2 regions of the Bacillus sp. V33-4 genome follow, and region 1 is predicted to be linked to the other one. Evidence: a T-box and tRNA genes for the amino acid it is inferred to sense, from the RefSeq annotation. Region 1 holds a T-box; the other holds one or more tRNA genes.
The links. The T-box of region 1 lies ahead of tyrS (tyrosine--tRNA ligase). A T-box ahead of a tRNA ligase gene usually reads a tRNA of that ligase, here a tRNA-Tyr.
Positions count from the first base shown of each region.

Region 1 (7,425 bases):
GACAAAAATGCTCTCCTCTGTGGAAACTCCAAGCTGGTCGATAGCCCTTTTGAATATTTCCGGGTTCGGTTTTTTAATCCCTTCTGTTTCGGAAACCAGGATAACGTCAAAATAATGTTTAATTTCCAATGCCTTAATATTTTTTAATTGAAAATCATGATATCCATTGGTAATGACTCCAAGTATCAGCGAGTTTCTTTTTAAATTTTCGAGCATCCTGATTAGATTAGGAAAAGGGACACAATGAACATGAAAATTTGTAAAATAATCATCGTATAAACTTTCCCAATTGCACCCTGGAATGTTGAACTCTTTTACCAGCTTTGAATAAACCATGTCTTTTCCTGTATAACCACGACAATCAAGTTCGACAAAACGGGTTAAGTAAGTATCTACAGGAATATGGTCGAGGTAATTGGAAAAGCGATCATATTGGGAAACTATGAACCTATGTACAGATTGATCGCGATCAAGCAATGTACCATCCAAATCAAATAATACAGCTTTCATCAGCTGCTCCCTTCTTTATATTTTGTGTTTAAAACGCTTTCAGACTCCTTTATTTTACCACATTCCAAATTTTTGGTTATCATACCTAATTAAAAAAACATCACCGTTAACCAGTGATGTATAGTGAAAAAAATTTATCATAATCTGTTCCTAAAATATTTTATCGCTCCAATAATAAACACGAAACCAGTTACCAACCATGTTAAAAGAAAGCCAGTCCTAACTCCCATTCCGGCATCCAAATTACCTCCGATGTAGTCCCCATACACAAGATACATTAACGGAATCGAGCTTAATAGAAACAGCAAGTTGAAGATGGCTTTACCATATGGCTTTCGCTGGCGGGACTGAGCGGATAAAAAACGAAACGCCGCGAATAAAAGCAGAATTGATAAACCGGCCTGAACCATTAGCATGAGAGCGATCATCCTCCTTCTCAAAATATATGAATCTTGTCCAAAAATATTGCTGTAAATTAAAATCTTTTTTTAATACGAAAATTTTACAAATAATTGAAACTTTACAACCTCCTGTCCCTTATAGAAATGATGTCGCATGTTGTCAGAATCATTACGATAACAGCTGAAAATCGGGGACTATACAACAATGGAAGCACTGATCCAGGCTCAACAGGCTGCCATGTATGCAGCGATTGTCGGCGCGTCAGTAGCCATCGATACTGGATCGGCAATCCGAAAAGGTTGCTCCCAGCCGGAGCAACCTTTTGTGGGTGGATGTGTTTAAATTAATCCTTTAAAAAGTGAATCAATTAACCGCCGGATTGCTCCTAAGCAACTTTATAAATTTTCGTTTGCCAACCTGGATGATTGTTTCATCTTGAACCACTACCAGGAAATTATTATCGATAATTTTTTCGCCATTCACTCTAATTCCACCGTTTTGAATCATTTTGCGCGCTTCTCCCTTTGAAGGAAGCAATTTCAGTTTTACAATGGCATCAATGACTGACACAGGCTCAGCAGTATCCCAGACGATCATTGGAATATCATCTGGAATAAGCCCTTTTTGAAATACTTCTTTAAAGTTCTGCTCTGTTTGATTCGCTGCCTCTGTTCCATGAAACATTGAAACAATTGTTCTTGCGAGCAGCATTTTCGCATCTCGGGGATGAACGCGTCTATTTTCGAGATCTGCAACGATTTTTAATTTGTCGTCTATAGGCAGATTGCTAGCAAGATTAAAGTATTTTACCATAAGCTCATCGGGAATCGACATCGTTTTTCCGTACATATCCTGAGGATTTTCGTCTATGCCGATGTAATTGCCTTTCGACTTTGACATCTTTTCAACACCATCAAGTCCTTCCAGGAGTGGCAGCAGCATGACGACCTGCTTCTCTTTATTGTAGTATTCCTGCAAATGCCTGCCCATCAATACATTAAAATGCTGATCATTGCCGCCAAGCTCGATATCGCTTTCAAGCATCACTGAATCGTAGCCTTGCATCAGCGGATAAAAAAATTCATGAAGCGAAATCGGTTTTCCCGCCGCAAGCCGTATGGAAAAATCGTTTCTCTCTAGCAGTCTTGCAACAGTAATACTCCCAGCAAGGTTGATAACTGCTTCAAGATCGAGCTTCGACAGCCACTTTGAATTATAATGCAATTCAACTTTTTCCATATCGAGTATTTTTCCAAACTGCTCAAAGTAAGTTTTTGCATTATGTTTTACTTCTTCAACAGAAAGCTGTTTTCTGCTCGTTGATTTCCCGGTCGGATCACCGATTTTCCCGGTGAAATCACCAATGATCAACTGGATCGTATGGCCGTTTTCTTGAAACTGCTTAAGCTTGTTCAAGACGACAGTATGGCCTAAATGCACATCTGGTGCAGAGGGATCCAGGCCAAGCTTGACTCTTAATGGCTTATTTGTCAGCAAGGATTTCGACAGCTTGTTTTTTAGCTCTTGTTCAGGAATAATCTCCTGAACCCCAGTTGCATATAACGAAAACTGCCTTTCCAGTTCCACTACTTGCTGTTTAGATAATTTCTCTGCGAAGTTATCCATCTCGATTTTCCTCCTTTTTTAGCATAAAAAAACACGTCCCTATAAAAGGGACGTGGTTTATTGCACGCGGTACCACCCTTGTTGAAGAAAAAATTCTTCCACTCAATCGAATAACGGTTCGTCCGTCCTTTGTTACTCGTTTTCACAAAGAAAGTTCGAGGAGGTAATTCACCTTTATCTATGCTCCGATTTTCACCAGCCATCGGCTCTCTGCTCCATGGAGATAAATGCTACTCGTTCCTGTCATCACTTAGGCATATTGTAAAGTTAGCAATATTTTAACTGAATTGATAGTTGATGGCAAGAACAACCACCCTACTAAGAGCGTTACTACTTACAACGGCAGAAGTGGTACAGATTCCTGTCTTTCAAGCTGCTCCACCATGTTCAACCATTCGGATGGCTTGTTTGGCAAAACGGTATAGTAATTTTTCAGGAAATCGACAACGAGTTGTGCGGGAATCTCATTAACATTTTCATCGCCAGGCATAAAGCATAAGTCAAGGCCGGTAACTGCCTCGCCGTCGTTTTTCCATGAAGGATGCACATACGTGAAATCGAGACGCTTATAGCCTAAATGGGACAGAACTTCACGCCGTACGAACGGATTCATTGCTTTTACTCCGCCAAACTCGTGATCTCCCGCCTTGTATGGGTCGTAAATTTCCGCAAACATTCCAAACAGTTTTTTCCCATTGCTTTTAGCCAGTTCGTTCAAGTCATTCTGGCGATTTTGCGCCAGAAAACGGCCAAGGCTTAAGCCGGGCCGGCCAATGATCGTAAAATCGGTCATCGCGATATTCCAGTCGGGATAGTAACGATATTCGGTCGCACCTGCGACATCATCGCCATGAACCGCGACAAATACACGAATACCTGGATCTTCAAGCGGTTCCTTCCATAGTTCATATTCAAGCACTTCTTCAGGCGGAAAAACTTCCTGCATTAAGTTGTGCATTTTCCGAAATAACGGGTCTTCAATGCTGGTAATTCTCAAGTACTTCATCTACGTAAGCGCTCCTTCAGATTATTTAAACGGATTTTTCCATTCCATTAACGTCCCGTAATTGCACGATTCCTCGTCATCCAAATATTGTTCAACAACGGCAACTGGCACCCTGCCGCACCTGAGCAGGAATGAAATGACCGGATCCTTTATGTCACCCGCAGTAACAGCCTCGATATATTGCTCAGCGCTCATTTCAGCTGATTTTTGCTTAAAGCCCGGCATCCTGCCGCCGCCGAGCAGACGTTCCAGGCCAAGTTCGATGACAACATGGTACATTGCCTGCATCATCAGCTTGCCAAGGCCAAGCTTGCGATATTTAGGGCGTACGCTTATATCGACAATATAAAGAGTGCTGCCCTGCGGGTTATGGCTGCGGATATAGCCATTATCCGTTACCTCTTCCCATGTATGAACAGGATGATCCGGGTCAAAATCAACACATAAGCCCGTCAGAGAGCCGGCCAATTCACCATTTACTTCTACACAAAGCGCCCCCTCGGGAAACAGTGTAATATGGTTATTGAGCTGATCTTTATTCCACCACAGCTCAGCTGGAAACGGCGGCGGAAAACATTCGGATTGGATTTGGATAAGCTCATCAAAATCGTTTTTGTTATAGTTGCGAATTACGACTGGAACAGGCTTCTCCTGATCATACACATAAAACTCGCTTCGGTATCGCAATTCAGTCACCCTTCAAATATTTGATTTTTCCCAATCCGGATATAAATCAACACGGCGGTCCCGCCATGTCGTCACGGAACCTTTTTCGCGAACCTCATAAAGAAGGCTTAAATCAAGGTCAGCAGTCACGATCATATCGTTATTCAATTCACCTTCGGAGAGAAGGCCTTGCGGAGGAAATGGAATGTCATTGGGCGTAATCACTGCTGCCTGGCCGAAGTTTGCGCGCATAAAGTCAACAGTCGGTAAAGCTCCGACTGTGCCGGTCAAAACGACATAGACCTGGTTTTCGATCGCTCTAGCATGGCTTGTATAGCGGACGCGGTGAAAGCCATGGCGGTCATCAGTGCATGACGGACAGAAAATCACATCGGCTCCTTTTGCCTTCGCCATTCTGACGATCTCCGGAAACTCAATGTCATAACATGTCAGAATCGCAATTTTCCCTTTTTCGGTATCGAACACAGCCAGTCCATCGCCAGCAGTCATGTTCCATTCATGTACCTCGGTTGGCGTAATGTGGAGCTTTGCCTGCTCTTCAATTCTTCCATCCGGATAAAAAAGATGTGCGACATTGTACAATTTGCCATCCCTGTTTATGACATGGGTTCCCCCGATAATATGCATACCGGTGTCTTTTGCAAAACCTGTAAAAAGCTCACGGTATTGCTCCGTAAATCCGGGCAGTTCATTGATTGTCAGATTCGCTCCATGATCACTGCCGATTGACAGCAGCTGGGTCGTAAAAAATTCTGGAAACAGCACAAATTCGGAACCGTACTCCTGGGCTGTTTTTATATAATGCTCACATTGCTTCGTGAATTGTTCAAATGATTGGATCGTGTGCAAATGGTACTGCACTGCAGAAACACGAATTTTCATCAAACCACTCCTTACAAAACGTTATCTTTCTTGTTTGATTATCATTGATAATCATGAACATGACAAGAACGTACTTTTTTGTAAGTAGGTTACTTTTGGGGTACTATTGGGGTACTATTGGATCGCTGCTAGTTTCAAAGACTTTGTTGAATATCTTCTATCCGCTTTTTTCCCCATTCATACATCATTTCAATAATTGGCATCAGCGTTTGACCGAGTTCCGTTAACGAATACTCAACTCGAGGAGGAACCTCCGGGTAGGCTGTTCTCAGTACGACACCATCCTCAATCAATTCCTTCAGCTGGCTTGACAGCATTTTTTGCGTAATTTTTGGGAAAAGCTTTTGCAGTTCACTAAAACGGTGTGGACCTGCCTTCCCTAAGTACCAGAGAATCACAATCTTCCATTTCCCGCTGATTACAGACAGCGTTAATTCCTTCTCACAATTAAACTGTCCGTTTTCAATTTTCTCTTTAATTTCTTTTCGCAACGTATCCGCCATTCGCGTACCTCTTCTTTGTATTGGTATTTTCATTATACCCGATCTGATAGAGACGTTTAATTGATAACTTTCGAGATATGACTCTGGCAATTTATTTATAATTTTATTGTTTAACACTAAGGACTGTTTTATAGTTCGCTTTCGAAGCACGGTAGATCAGAAAGAATCCCATACCTGTGACCGCGCAGAGGATGATCCCGACAGACAGAAATAAAAATGGCAAGCTGAACACGGTTGCACAAAAGGTTCCGTACAGTATTCCAATTGGCGTTGCCGCTTTCGACAGCAAAAAACGGACAGAAAATACTTGACCCAATATCTCATCAGGTACGAGGCGCTGATAGATTGTCGTGCTATAAACATTCCAGAATGGCATTACGATTCCGGCCACCATCTCGAACAAGAGCGCCAGCCAAAAAGATTCGGTTAATCCTAGAAATATGTGCGTGCTCCCGCCGACAAACAGTGCACTTATCATAACAAGATACAAATACTTTCCGGGCGCCTTTAGCTTTCCTACCAGGTATGAACCGAGTATATAACCGAGTGGAAAAGACGCGGCAAAAAAACCATATTCAAAAGATGTTCCTCCCAATATGTCCGTAACATATGGAATATACATCGCTTGCGTCGCAAAGACACCAAAGCTTGTTGTGGCAATGAACATTCCGAGAATAAGCAGGATTTTATGTTGTGTATATATATCCAGTCCTGCCTTGAATTGTCCCATCCATGATGCTTTACTTAGCGGGCTTTTGTTCTTCTCTTTTAACAAAGGAAGAAGCATGATCGAAAAAAGATAAAACGACAGCACGATCGCGACAGCGATTATTTGTCCGAAATTGGCGACCAAAAATCCGCCGACAGGTAAAGCAATTAGTCTAATCAACTGGGTAAGCCCGGAAATTTTCGCATTCGCTTTTACCAGCTCGTTTTGATGTACCAGTTTTGGAATAATAGCGTCTGCTGCTGCATCGTATATCACAATTGAAGTTAAAAAAGCCGCGATATACAAAATGATCGGGTCCATCGATGCGAGCAACAAACAGATCAATAACATTATAAATGTAACGATTCGGATGATTTCTGACAGCTTCATTACCAACGTGCGCGACCAGCGGTCAATGTACGGACCAACGATAAATTGGACTGCTATTTGTGCCAATACACTGAGTAAAAACAAGCTCCCCATTGCAGTCTTTGATCCTGTTAAATCATATAAAATCCACGAGATAAGAAACGTCCCAAAAGTACTTGCAAAAGTGGAGGACGCTCTTCCAACCAAGTACGCACGAAATACTGATTGACTGCCTACCATTGCAAATATTCTTTCAGAAGCTCTTCTTTCATATTCAGCGGAAACTGGCTCAAAGCGTAGGTCCCATTATTGTTCACTTTTACAATATGCTCAGAACGCAGCAGAACCAAATGATGGTGTATTGTCGTCTTTCCAAGCTCCAGCAATTCGGTTAACTCTTTTAATGTCCGTTCTTTTTCGTATAAAAGTTTTAAGATTCGCATTCGCTTCTCATCTCCAAGCGCCTTATAAAAGTTTACTAACGCTGCTGGAGGTATATTTTTGTGGGTGCCGTCCGACAAACTCTCGTCGCTGACAGGATAATAGAATACTTTTGTATCTACTAGGTTCGCTTCAATTGTCCATGGACGATAAATATAATGTGGGATCAGTAATACCTTCGCTATATTTGGTTCCGCCTCATAGTCCACCCCTGTCGCCCGTTGTACCAGCTGGGAGCTTGATAGTTTTCCCACCATGCGCAACTTGGCTTCTGCATCCCTTTTTAATAT
Region 1 is NZ_PGVC01000038.1:360-7,784, forward strand. Features, by position in the region: gene CVD23_RS14250 (HAD family hydrolase) at 1-510, opposite strand, end outside; gene CVD23_RS14255 (hypothetical protein) at 648-926, opposite strand; gene CVD23_RS22005 (hypothetical protein) at 1,117-1,254, shown strand; gene tyrS (tyrosine--tRNA ligase) at 1,276-2,538, opposite strand; T-box leader at 2,582-2,794, opposite strand; gene CVD23_RS14265 (GNAT family acetyltransferase) at 2,873-3,544, opposite strand; gene CVD23_RS14270 (GNAT family N-acetyltransferase) at 3,566-4,231, opposite strand; gene CVD23_RS14275 (carbon-nitrogen hydrolase family protein) at 4,244-5,113, opposite strand; gene CVD23_RS14280 (winged helix-turn-helix transcriptional regulator) at 5,248-5,616, opposite strand; gene CVD23_RS14285 (MFS transporter) at 5,720-6,934, opposite strand; gene CVD23_RS14290 (winged helix-turn-helix domain-containing protein) at 6,928-7,425, opposite strand, start outside.

Region 2 (12,008 bases), on a different contig from region 1:
CAAAACCCCCATTCTTGTCCTCTTTTTTCCGTTTCGGGTTGTATCGAATATTCAGACAACGTTAAAAAGTTCTTCCATAATGGAGAGAAGAATTAACAAAAAGAAATGGAAAAAGTGAAAAAATACTACTGAAAAAGTATTGAAAAAGAACTGAAACCCTACGGGTTTATACAGTGAGGAAAACAACAGAATAGACACAAGGGAAATTGAGAGAGGATGACTGGAACCCTTATTGGACAAAGGATTGGAGGGGTGTTGAGCAAAAGAAAAAGGAGCAAAACCCTACTGGATCTGCCCCGAGTTTGTATTGATTTTTCATTGAAAAAACCGGTTGAATAACGATTGAATACATATTAGACTGCCCGCTGCTCTTTCCGCTTCCTTTGCCGTTTGGACTACCAACTATTTAACAGTAGGTACCGACTTTTTAGCGTGGGGAAGTGGAAAGTAACAGTGACATAATAACATTAATATAGCCAATCATCATTTACAAAAGGTCTGTAGTGCCCTTTGGTGTTTAAAGACAAAAAAGGCAGCTGATTAGCTGCCTTTTTCACTAGTTTATTAGATTCAGGCTTTTGTTTAAAATAATTCATGTTAGGCTTGAAGATAATTTTCGCGCTAATAATTAGCCAGGCATTATGTCACGCCTGAGTTGTCTAAGAACAAAGTATTTAGTTGTTGATAGGTACAACTTTATTGCGCAGGGTACAATTTTTATGTTTAAGGTACAACTTTATTGTATAGGATACGACTTTATTGTTGATTAACACATAATAAAGTATCTACCTGTTGTCTTACTCCACCGTAACACTCTTAGCCAAGTTACGTGGCTTGTCAACGTCGCATTCACGGTGCAGGGCAGCATAGTAAGCAATCAGCTGCAGTGGTATTACAGAGATAAGAGGTGTTAACAGGCTGTGCACTTCCGGGATGACGAAGCGGTCTTCGTCCATTTCGAGTCCCTTCATGGAGATGATGCACGGGTTGGCGCCGCGGGCGACGACCTCTTTGACGTTGCCACGGATGCTTAGGTTGACGATTTCCTGGGTTGCAAGGGCAATGACTGGTGTGCCGTTTTCGATCAGGGCGATCGTTCCGTGCTTCAGTTCACCGCCTGCAAAGCCTTCAGCTTGAATATAAGAGATTTCTTTTAGCTTTAGTGCCCCTTCAAGGCCTACGTAAAAATCGATACCGCGGCCGATAAAGAAGGCGTTGCGAGTTGTTGCTAAATACTCACGGGCGATTGCTTCAATTTCTTCTTTTGAATCACAAAGGACTTCGATTGCATTTGCCGCAATGCCGAGTTCATGAACAAGGTCGAAATCAAGATCAATACCGCGGCTCTTGCCAGTTACCTCAGCAAGGATAGCCAATACAGCTAACTGGGCAGTGTATGCTTTTGTAGAAGCGACCGCGATTTCCGGTCCGGCATGGAGCAGCAATGTGTAATCCGCTTCACGGGAAAGCGTTGAGCCTGGAACGTTTGTGATCGTTAGAGCTTTGTAGCCCATCTCTTTGATCTCGACAAGGACGGCACGGCTGTCCGCTGTTTCACCGCTCTGTGAGATGAAAATGAACAAAGGATTTGCAGATAGAAGCGGGATATTGTACCCGAACTCGCTGGAAATATGAACTTCAACTGGCACGTTGGCAATTTTTTCAATGAACTGCTTGCCAACAAGACCGGCATGGTAAGACGTTCCGGCAGCGATAATATAGATGCGGTCCGTTTCATTCATTGCATTGATGATCTCTGGATCAATTGTTAATGCACCTTGTTCGTTCTGGTACTTTTGCACAATCCTGCGGATCACAAGCGGCTGCTCATCAATTTCTTTGAGCATGTAGTGCGGATAGGTGCCTTTTTCAATATCACTGGCATCAAGCTCAGCTGTGAAAGGCGCACGCGTCATTACATCACCGCTTAGTGTCTCAATCATTACTTCGTCCTTTGTGACAATCACGATTTCTTTATCCATCAATTCGACAAATTGATTGGTTACTTGAAGCATCGCCATCGCATCGCTGGCTACAACGTTGAAGTCATCACCCAATCCTACTAAAAGCGGGCTCTTATTTTTCGCAACATAGATCGTTTCGTTGTCCTCTTCATCTAAAAGGGCTAATGCGTAAGATCCTTTTAAAAGCGAAAGCGTTTTGCGGAACGCTTCTTTTACAGTTAGTCCATCATTTATGAACAGTTCAATGATCTGGACAATCACTTCTGTATCAGTATCACTTTTCAAAGTAACTCCTTGCAAATATTCGCGCTTTAAGAGGTCATAGTTTTCGATCACGCCATTGTGCACAAGCGTGAAACGGCTTGACGCGCTTTGGTGTGGGTGAGCATTCAGCTGGCTTGGAACACCATGGGTTGCCCAGCGGGTATGTCCAATTCCTGTATGAGCTTGGACACTTTGATCAACAATGCTGCGCAAGTCGGCAACCCGGCCTTTTTCTTTAAAAACATGGACGCCGTTATCATTCATGATCGCGATTCCGGCTGAATCATAGCCTCTATACTCAAGCTTTTCTAAACCTCGTAATAAAATCTCTTTTGAATCATTATTTCCGATATAACCTACAATTCCACACATTTACTTCTGTTCCTCCCTGATTACAAGGGGGCAAGAAGGCTGGGAGCATACTTGCCCCCTTATCTCTGTTTTTTTATTGAAGTATGAGGTCAGACAACCTTTCCCCTGACCTTGCGTCTATTTGCATTCCCTTCCCTTTGTCCATTAAGTTGCCTTAATGATTTAAAGAAGGGATTTTCGGTTGTGCTATCAACCGGGAGGTATCCGCCGAAACTTCGATAAACCTCCTCCTCGTCAACTAATCCATTTCCGTTCGGATTAGTCCAGGCGCTTTTAGAAATCCGTTTTCCCCTGACTGCCCACCTTTCTTAAAAAATAATTTTTGTTTTCACAAAAACAGGATTATCATACCGCATGGCGGGATATCCGTCAACCGAAAACGAAAGGAAATTAGCGGCACGGATCAAATCGCTTCATATTCCTTATAAAAAAATATGCATAAGGGAGCTCTTTCGTTCCCCTATGCATATCCTTTGTCTTATTCTTCTTTTAAACCCATTTCCGCTCTGACCACTTCTGCAATCCGATCAACATACGCCTGGCAAAGCTCCTCTGTTGGCGCTTCTGCCATGACCCGTACGAGCGGCTCTGTTCCAGATGGGCGAACGAGGATGCGGCCATCACCATTCATTTCCGCTTCAACCTGGTCAATGACTTCCTTCACCTTCACATTTTCAGTTACATGGTGCTTGTCCGTTACGCGGATATTGACGAGCACCTGCGGGAATTTTTTCATTCCAGCCGCAAGCTCGGAAAGTGGCTTTTGCGTTACCTTCATAATGTTCACAAGCTGGAGTCCTGTTAAAAGTCCGTCACCAGTCGTGTTGTAATCAAGGAAAATAATATGGCCTGATTGTTCACCGCCAAGATTAAAGCCGTTCTTTTTCATTTCCTCGACCACATAACGGTCACCGACTGCGGTTGGTACACTCTTGATTCCAAGCGCCTCAAGCCCTTTGTAAAACCCAAGATTACTCATGACGGTCGAGACAACCGTTCCATGCTTCAATCGTCCTTCTTCTTTCATGTACTTTGCGCATATGTACATGATCTGATCACCGTCAACGATATTTCCGTTTTCATCAATCGCGATGAGCCGATCACCGTCTCCATCAAATGAAAGGCCAATATCCGCTCCCTTTTCCTTCAAAAAAGTGGCTAATGCTTCCGGATGGGTTGAGCCGACCCCTTCATTAATATTAAGGCCGTTCGGAGATGCGCCCATTGTGGACAAGTCCGCATCAAGATCGGCAAATAAATGGGTGGCTAGAGACGATGTCGCTCCGTGCGCACAGTCAAGCGCAATATGAATGCCGGAGAAATCCTCGTCAACCGATTGCTTTAAATATTGGAGGTATTTTTGCCCTCCTTCAAAATAGTCATTCACTTGGCCAAGGTCCGCACCGATTGGACGAGGAAGCTCATCTTCAGATAAGTCCATCAACTGCTCAATTTCGTTCTCCTGTTCATCGGAAAGCTTAAATCCATCCGGGCCAAAAAACTTAATGCCATTGTCAGCTACCGGGTTATGAGAGGCAGAGATCATCACTCCCGCCTGGGCTCCCTGGGCTTTCGTTAAATATGCCACTCCAGGAGTTGAAATCACGCCTAAACGCATGACTTCTGCCCCGATCGATAAAAGACCTGCTACGAGTGCGCCTTCGAGCATATGGCCGGAAATGCGAGTATCGCGTCCAATCAAGACCTTCGGGCGGTTCTTGTCTTTTGTTAGAACATATCCGCCGAAACGTCCCAATTTAAAAGCAAGCTCCGGTGTCAATTCACTATTTGCAACTCCGCGTACTCCATCCGTACCGAAATATTTACCCATTCAAAAATCTCTCCTTCATTGAATAATTACTGTTCTTTAAGCTTCCTTTTGAGAAATTGAAACGGTTGCTACAGCTTTACTCAGTTCCCATTTCACATTGTTTGGCCCATTGATCTGGATGTTCAGTTGATGCTCTCCTTCACCGAGGTTTGATGCATCTATAAATAAATTAAAATCTCCGGCTGTTAAGCGTGTAACTGCGTCTCTCGGGCCGATAACTGTCAAGTTTACTGCCGCCGATGCCGGATCTGAAAAGGCCATATTGTATTTTTCATTCAGACCCTGTGTCCTAATCGGAATATCCGGAAGGGTCCGTCTTTCTTCATTGTTTGCCTGCGGATCTGCCGGGGCGCTTGCCTCTTGTTTAGCAACAGTCACCCGGATCGCAGCTTCTACCGTTGCCGGTTTCACACTCGTGACCCCTTCTGAAATAATTACGGGCAAAGTCATCGTTGAATTGCTGCGGATTCCACTAACATCAACTTCAACCCTGACGTTTTCAGTATGATCGAGAATATTTGGGCTCGCAAAGATTCGGGCTTCATCTGTGTCAAGGGTAATTGATTGTATCGTGATCCCTTCAGGGGGCGTTCCCGTTTGCACAATATTAATAGGAACTGTTTTGCTTGTGCTGCGGACAGGTACCGTGACTTCAACAGCCTCCGGTTCAACGATGACATCCAGTTTATTTAGTTCACGGTCGAGCGCCCGGATGCTGGCCTTCTCTGTAATCGTCTGATCGATTGGACCCCTGGCATCAATCGTTGCTTTGACAAAGCTAATTCGATCAATCACGTCCTTGGCCCCGGTAATTTTCACTCGGTCCGGTTCGACTGTCGGCTGTTCGGAGATGTAACCTTCCTCAAGAAGCGATTGATTGAATTCCGCCTCTACTGGAAATTCTCTAGTAACCCGCTCTTGAACAGATACTTCTGCGTACGCAGGTTCAATCGTTACCTGAAGCTTGTCTGAAATATCACGAACGAGCAGCTCCACAGTCTGGGTGCCGATTTCGGCCTCTGATAAATCGACAAGCACTTCAAAGTTCTTCAGTGTGCGAGTTTGCTGGACGAGCTGTTTTGGGCCTTCAATCGTCACATTTACCGTTTCAGGGACACCTGATACCACCAGATTTTCTGTATCATAATAACTTTTAACGGGAATATCTTCAATCGTTTCGGTATTGTTTTCTCCTGGAACGTTTACCTCTGATCCGCCTTCATCTTCCGGAGTTGGGACAGAGGAAAATAGCAGAACCGCAAGGACGAGGGCCACCACTTTCATAAACCAATGATTTTCCATCAACTTATCAATCATTTTTTGTTTCCCCTCCAGTTCCAGCGCGCTGAAGAAGCTTGTTTTGTTTTATTATTGGATAGCAATCCATTTTCAAGCAGTTCACGGAATGTATCGCTCGTTAAATCACGGTGGAGATCGCCGTTTTTCGTTAACGATACATTTCCCGTTTCCTCTGAAACGACGACGGTAATGCTGTCGGTGACTTCACTGATTCCTAGAGCGGCCCGGTGCCGCGTTCCCAGTTCCTTTGAAATAAATGGGCTTTCCGATAACGGCAAGTAACAGGCTGCTGCTGCGACATTGTTTCTCTGGATGACCACAGCTCCGTCGTGCAGCGGCGTATTCGGGATAAAAATATTGATCAGTAATTCCGAAGAAACTTTTGCGTGGAGCGGAATGCCTGTTTCGATATAGTCGCCCATGCCGGTTTCTCTTTCAATGGAAATTAAAGCGCCGATGCGGCGTTTTGCCATATAATCTGTCGCTCGAATAATCGCCTCGACCATTTTTTCCTGCTCTTCCTCTTCAGGTATCCCGCTCTTCGCAAAAATCTTGCCTCGGCCAAGCTGCTCAAGGGCTCTTCTTAACTCGGGCTGAAAGATGATAATAATCGCCAGAAAACCCCATTCTATCACCTGCTGCATCAACCAGCTTAATGTATTTAAATGCAAGAAATCGCTGATAACCTTCCCAAGAAGAATAACAAAAATTCCATTTAATAATTGGACAGCTTTTGTTCCCCTCACGACATTGATCAGCTTGTAGATCACAAACCATACAAGAAGAATGTCCAGGGTATTTGCAAGCAGTTCTAATATCGGTATATCATAAAACGGCATGTAATTTCCCCCATTTATAGAATCTAAAAGCGGTAGCCGCTTATATTCATATGTAACTTTAATATTATAACACAAATTTTGATATGGTTGAATGTGAACAGGTATTCACGTTGAATAGACTTACTACGCTCTCTGAACATTGCTGTTTTGGCCCAACTACCTGCATATGGCTTATTTTGCCCTAAACACATACTGGCGAGAAATAAAATCAGCCGCTCTCCTCGAGCGGCTTCTTGTCTTCTCCGTCAAATACATTGACAGCTTCTTTTGCTGTTTTTTTAATATGATACCAAATCCAGTCGAACATTTCGTTCACTTCTTTTATTTCCCCCGAAACATGCCCGGCAGATGCGAGATAATTTTCGCCATTAATCACGGTTACATCGCCTTTCACTTCACCTTCGATTTTCACGTTGCCATTCTTGACTGTGACATCGCCTTCAACAACTTCTCCCTTGGGGACAATCACTGTATCACTTTCGACAATTAAGTTCGGCTGTTTCGAAACAGAAAATTGCTGATCCTCCTCGTTCCATGCAGAAACGACACCACCCATCATGAGGACAAGAAAGAGCGAAGCAGCAGTTAAGAGCGGATGGTGGCGAAACCAGCGCTGAATACCTACTTTTCGGTTTTCTTTCGGAAGTCTGCCCATCACATCGGCAGTAAAATTTAATGGCGCTTGAATATGTGAAGTGCTTTGCACTAAGGCAATCGCTTTTTTAAGTTCATGAAAGTGCGTCTGGCAATCGATGCAATCGTGGAGATGCTTTCTCAATTCCTGTTGATGTTCGGCTGAGATCTCATCATCTAAATATTCGTGCATGTATTCAATTATTTCTTCAGGACATTTCAAAGTTCTCACCCTTTCGACTAAACATGGCGCAATTGCTTTCGCAACGCTTCGCGCCCTCTATGGATTCTTGTTTTCACCGTTCCGAGCGGCATATCCAAAATTTCGCTGATTTCATTGAGCGACAATTCTTCTATATATTTTAGAACGATCACAGAACGGTATTTTTCCGGCAGTTTTGAAATCTCTCCCTGGATCATTTCCTGAAGCTCCATGCTTTCGAGGTCATCTTCAGGCAGGCTTGTATCGGCAGCAATTTGCGAATACATATTTAATCCATTTGTACCCGCTACTTCGGCATCCAAATAGTAATCCGGCTTTTTCTTGCGAATCCGGTCGATGCACAAATTCGTGGCAATGCGATACAGCCAGGTTGAAAATTTCCGATCTATTTTAAACGTATTAATATTAACATATGCTCTTATAAACGCTTCCTGTGCAATGTCTTCCGCTTCATGCCGGTTCCCGAGCATGCGGAAACAAAGTTGGAATACCTTGTCCTTGTATAGCTCAACAATTTCCCCAAAGGCATTTTGATCCCCTCTTAAAACCTGATTGATCCTGTTTTTTACAATTGTCTCCATTATGGTTTGCCTCCGCTCCAATGCGGCTATACGATATTACGAATCGATAGCGAAAAAGGTTTCACATTTTTCATAAGAATTTCTCACTCCTTAATACTAACAAAAATTTACCATGGTGTTTTAAAAACTTTAATTTGGGGTATAACAGAAGCAAGTATTTATTGAAAAGAGAGGTTTAGTCATGTGTCCCCATACGCTTCTAAGAGATATTGAATTCTGCAGGAAAGAGATGGTTGAGCTGGCTGCCCATTCTTCACTTTCAAATCGAAAAGTGCTGGAGGTCAGCACTAAATTGGATCGTCTATTAAATCGTTATTATATATTAACAGCGAAAAAATAAAACAGCAGGGCTTAAATCAGCCTGCTGTTTTATTGTTATAGCAATTTTTCACCAAATAATGATCCCATTAAAGCAACGGCGACCGTTGCGGTTTTATTTTTATCATCAAGAATTGGATTTACTTCTACAAATTCAGCCGAGGTGATGAGTTTGGCTTCCTCAAGCATCTCCATGGCAAGATGGCTCTCCCGGTAGCTAATTCCACCAATAACCGGTGTTCCGACACCTGGGGCATCCGCCGGGTCAAGCCCATCTAAATCGAGTGAGAGATGAACACCGTCTGTTCGGTCTTTTAAATAGGCGATCGCTTCCTCCATGATCCTTGTCATGCCGAGGCGGTCAATTTCGTGCATCGTATAAACTTTTATACCATTTGCCTTAATAAGGGCTCTTTCTCCTTCATCAAGCGATCTGGCTCCAATGATAACAATATTCTCCGCCTTGATTTTTGGACTGTAGCCGCCGATTTGAGTCAACATTTCATGCCCGATACCGAGACTGACAGCGAGAGGCATGCCATGAATATTGCCGGATGGCGAAGTTTCGCCGGTATTTAAATCTCCATGGGCATCATACCAAATCACACCGAGATTGTCATAATGTTTGGCAACACCGGCAAGCGTACCGATGGTGATACTATGATCTCCGCCAAGCACAAGTGGAAAGGATCCTGCTTCAATTACTTTATCGACCTCAGCAGCAAGCTTTTCGTTTTTTTCAGCTACTAATTCCAGATTTCTTAAATTCGTATCCGGCCTGATCACTACTTCCGGCCTGCCGACTGGAATATCACCTAAATCATCCACTTCAATATTTAAATTTTTCAGTTTTTCATTGATCCCCGCATACCTCATCGCACTTGGACCCATGTCCACACCACGTCTCATTTGCCCTAAATCCATCGGCATACCGATGATAGAAATTTTATTCATGCCGTTCCCTCCTGCATCCCCGTTTTTACTATATTTTAACCGCTTTCATAAAAATGACTCAACTCGACAAGATTGTGTATATATATGCGTTCGTGGATTAATGTCGAACTTGCGGAATTGCCATAATCTTTTCCTGCGATTGCCGGAAGAAAAATCTGTTAAAATGGTAGTAGAAAAACGTTGCAATGGGGTGGGTTCATGCAAAAAAGGAAACTGATTATAGTCCATGATATTGATAACAGATACCACCAGAAAATCATGAAACTGGTTCCTGAGTGGGAAGTGTTGATAGGAAAGGATTCTTCAGTTTGGAAGGATCATTTAAATGAAGCTGAAGTGATCGTCGGCTGGAAAAAAGAATTAACCGAGCATTGCCTAAAAGAACATACAAAGCTGCGTTGGGTGCAGACATGGAGTGCAGGCGTAAATTCGTTACCGTTAAAAGAACTGGAGTCCCAAAAAGTGATCGTAACGAGCGCCAACGGGGTGCACGCCTTTCCGATTTCAGAAACCATTTTTGCATTAATGCTTGGACTGACACGAAAGATTCACACTTATGTCCGAAATCAACTCTCAAAAACATGGCACCATTCCGGGTTAAGCCTTGAAATGCACGAGAAGACTGTCGGCATTATCGGTGTAGGCGCAATCGGCAAGGAAACAGCCAAAATTGCCAAGGCATTCGGCATGAAGGTAGTCGGCGTCCGCCACTCAGGGAATGATGAAGATTATGTCGATGAAATGTACACTCCCCGGGCATTAAACGCCGTTCTTCCAAGCTGTGACTATGTTGTTGTAACATTGCCGCTGACAAGCGAAACGCATCATCTATTTGGAGCGGAACAATTTCAAAAAATGAAGCCGTCTGCCTTTTTTATTAATATTGGCCGTGGTGAAATTGTTGATGAACCAGCACTCGTTCAAGCACTTCAAACTGGAGAAATCGCCGGTGCCGGTCTGGACGTATTTGAGACCGAACCGCTCGATAGCGACAGTCCGCTATGGGAGATGGAAAACGTGATGATTACCCCCCACACTTCCGGATCAACTGAACACTATACGAAGCGGGTAATCGAAGATATTTTCATTCCAAATTTACAAAACTATCTAAAAGGTGAAAACCCGGCGATTAATAAAGTTGATTTTACAAAAGGATATTAACTGTATCACTAAGAAATAGGCATTGATCAAATGTCTATTTCTCTACAACCATTGCAGCAAAATCAACGTCAAACTAATAAATGAAGTCCATATTCTAAAAGAGGGTGATTCAGTATTGTTTGAAGCAAATACCGAACACTGTTTTATCAATTTGAGCAATCACGAATGTCATTATTATTTTGTGATCGATTCTCATCAGGTTACATACCTGTAAGTCGAATCAATGCAATTAAAATAGAAAAAGGAATCCTGTAATGTTAACAGGATCCCTTTACTTTGATTTGATGAGCCATGAAGGACTCGAACCTTCGACCCTCTGATTAAAAGTCAGATGCTCTACCGACTGAGCTAATGGCTCTTTGGCTGGGCTAGCTGGATTCGAACCAACGCATGACGGAGTCAAAGTCCGTTGCCTTACCGCTTGGCTATAGCCCAATATTTTATAACCTTAAGTGTATCGCGCTAAAGATTCTGCAAAATAAAAAGGACAGTTTTGGATTGTCCATTTTTTGTATACTTGAAGTTGGAATGGTGGAGGGGGACGGATTCGAACCGCCGAACCCGGAGGGAGCGGATTTACAGTCCGCCGCGTTTAGCCACTTCGCTACCCCTCCACTAGTTTTAAAAAAAATGGTGCCGGCAAGAGGACTTGAACCCCCAACCTACTGATTACAAGTCAGTTGCTCTACCAATTGAGCTACACCGGCATATCTATTTAATTGTCCAATAGAAGTTATCATTACAGGCTGTCTATAAGCTGAAGACAATATGGTGGAGGATGACGGGCTCGAACCGCCGACCCTCTGCTTGTAAGGCAGATGCTCTCCCAGCTGAGCTAATCCTCCACAATAAAAATATGGTGACCCGTACGGGATTCGAACCCGTGTTACCGCCGTGAAAGGGCGGTGTCTTAACCGCTTGACCAACGGGCCCTTTTTTATGTCTATGTATTCTATCAATTTACTAGAGAGCTCCCAAGCGGGCTCGAACCGCTGACCTCTTCCTTACCATGGAAGTGCTCTACCTGCTGAGCTATGGAAGCATTTTTCCTGTAACTCACTCATGAGATCATTAGTCATTAAGAAAATGGCTCCGCAGGCAGGATTCGAACCTGCGACCGTTCGGTTAACAGCCGAATGCTCTACCACTGAGCTACTGCGGAATAATAATAAACAACCCTAAACATAGTTTTGTTTCGAATGTCCCCATCTCAGTAAGCTTAAGCAAGTAGCAGCTCGATGGGTACAACTCGGAGCCCAATCCAGCAGCTTTGCTCGTTGCTCTACCACTGAGCTACTGCGGAATAATAATATTAAAATAATCGCCCGGCGGCGTCCTACTCTCACAGGGGGAGACCCCCAACTACCATCGGCGCTGAGAAGCTTAACTTCCGTGTTCGGGATGGGAACGGGTGTGACCTTCTCGCTATCGCCACCAGACAAGTTCAAGACATATCCTATTATAATGTCTTTTTGGATTATTTCAAGAGAAAATTGAAACTTCGTTCTCTCAAAACTAGATAATCCAGAAGAAGTAAGTGTAAACACGAGAACACCATTTCAAATTGTG
Region 2 is NZ_PGVC01000069.1:71-12,078, reverse strand. Features, by position in the region: gene glmS (glutamine--fructose-6-phosphate transaminase (isomerizing)) at 798-2,600, opposite strand; gene glmM (phosphoglucosamine mutase) at 3,079-4,431, opposite strand; gene CVD23_RS20360 (CdaR family protein) at 4,468-5,748, opposite strand; gene cdaA (diadenylate cyclase CdaA) at 5,745-6,569, opposite strand; gene CVD23_RS20350 (anti-sigma factor family protein) at 6,778-7,425, opposite strand; gene sigW (RNA polymerase sigma factor SigW) at 7,443-8,006, opposite strand; gene CVD23_RS20340 (aspartyl-phosphate phosphatase Spo0E family protein) at 8,188-8,346, shown strand; gene rocF (arginase) at 8,382-9,278, opposite strand; gene CVD23_RS20330 (D-2-hydroxyacid dehydrogenase) at 9,477-10,439, shown strand; gene CVD23_RS20325 (cupin domain-containing protein) at 10,462-10,653, shown strand; tRNA gene CVD23_RS20320 (tRNA-Lys) at 10,725-10,797, opposite strand; tRNA gene CVD23_RS20315 (tRNA-Gln) at 10,800-10,874, opposite strand; tRNA gene CVD23_RS20310 (tRNA-Tyr) at 10,969-11,053, opposite strand; tRNA gene CVD23_RS20305 (tRNA-Thr) at 11,071-11,146, opposite strand; tRNA gene CVD23_RS20300 (tRNA-Val) at 11,209-11,284, opposite strand; tRNA gene CVD23_RS20295 (tRNA-Glu) at 11,297-11,371, opposite strand; tRNA gene CVD23_RS20290 (tRNA-Thr) at 11,409-11,481, opposite strand; tRNA gene CVD23_RS20285 (tRNA-Asn) at 11,527-11,601, opposite strand; rRNA gene rrf (5S ribosomal RNA) at 11,763-11,878, opposite strand.
Region 2: it encodes a tRNA-Tyr, which carries the amino acid that the T-box ahead of tyrS (tyrosine--tRNA ligase) is inferred to sense. The anticodon was not compared.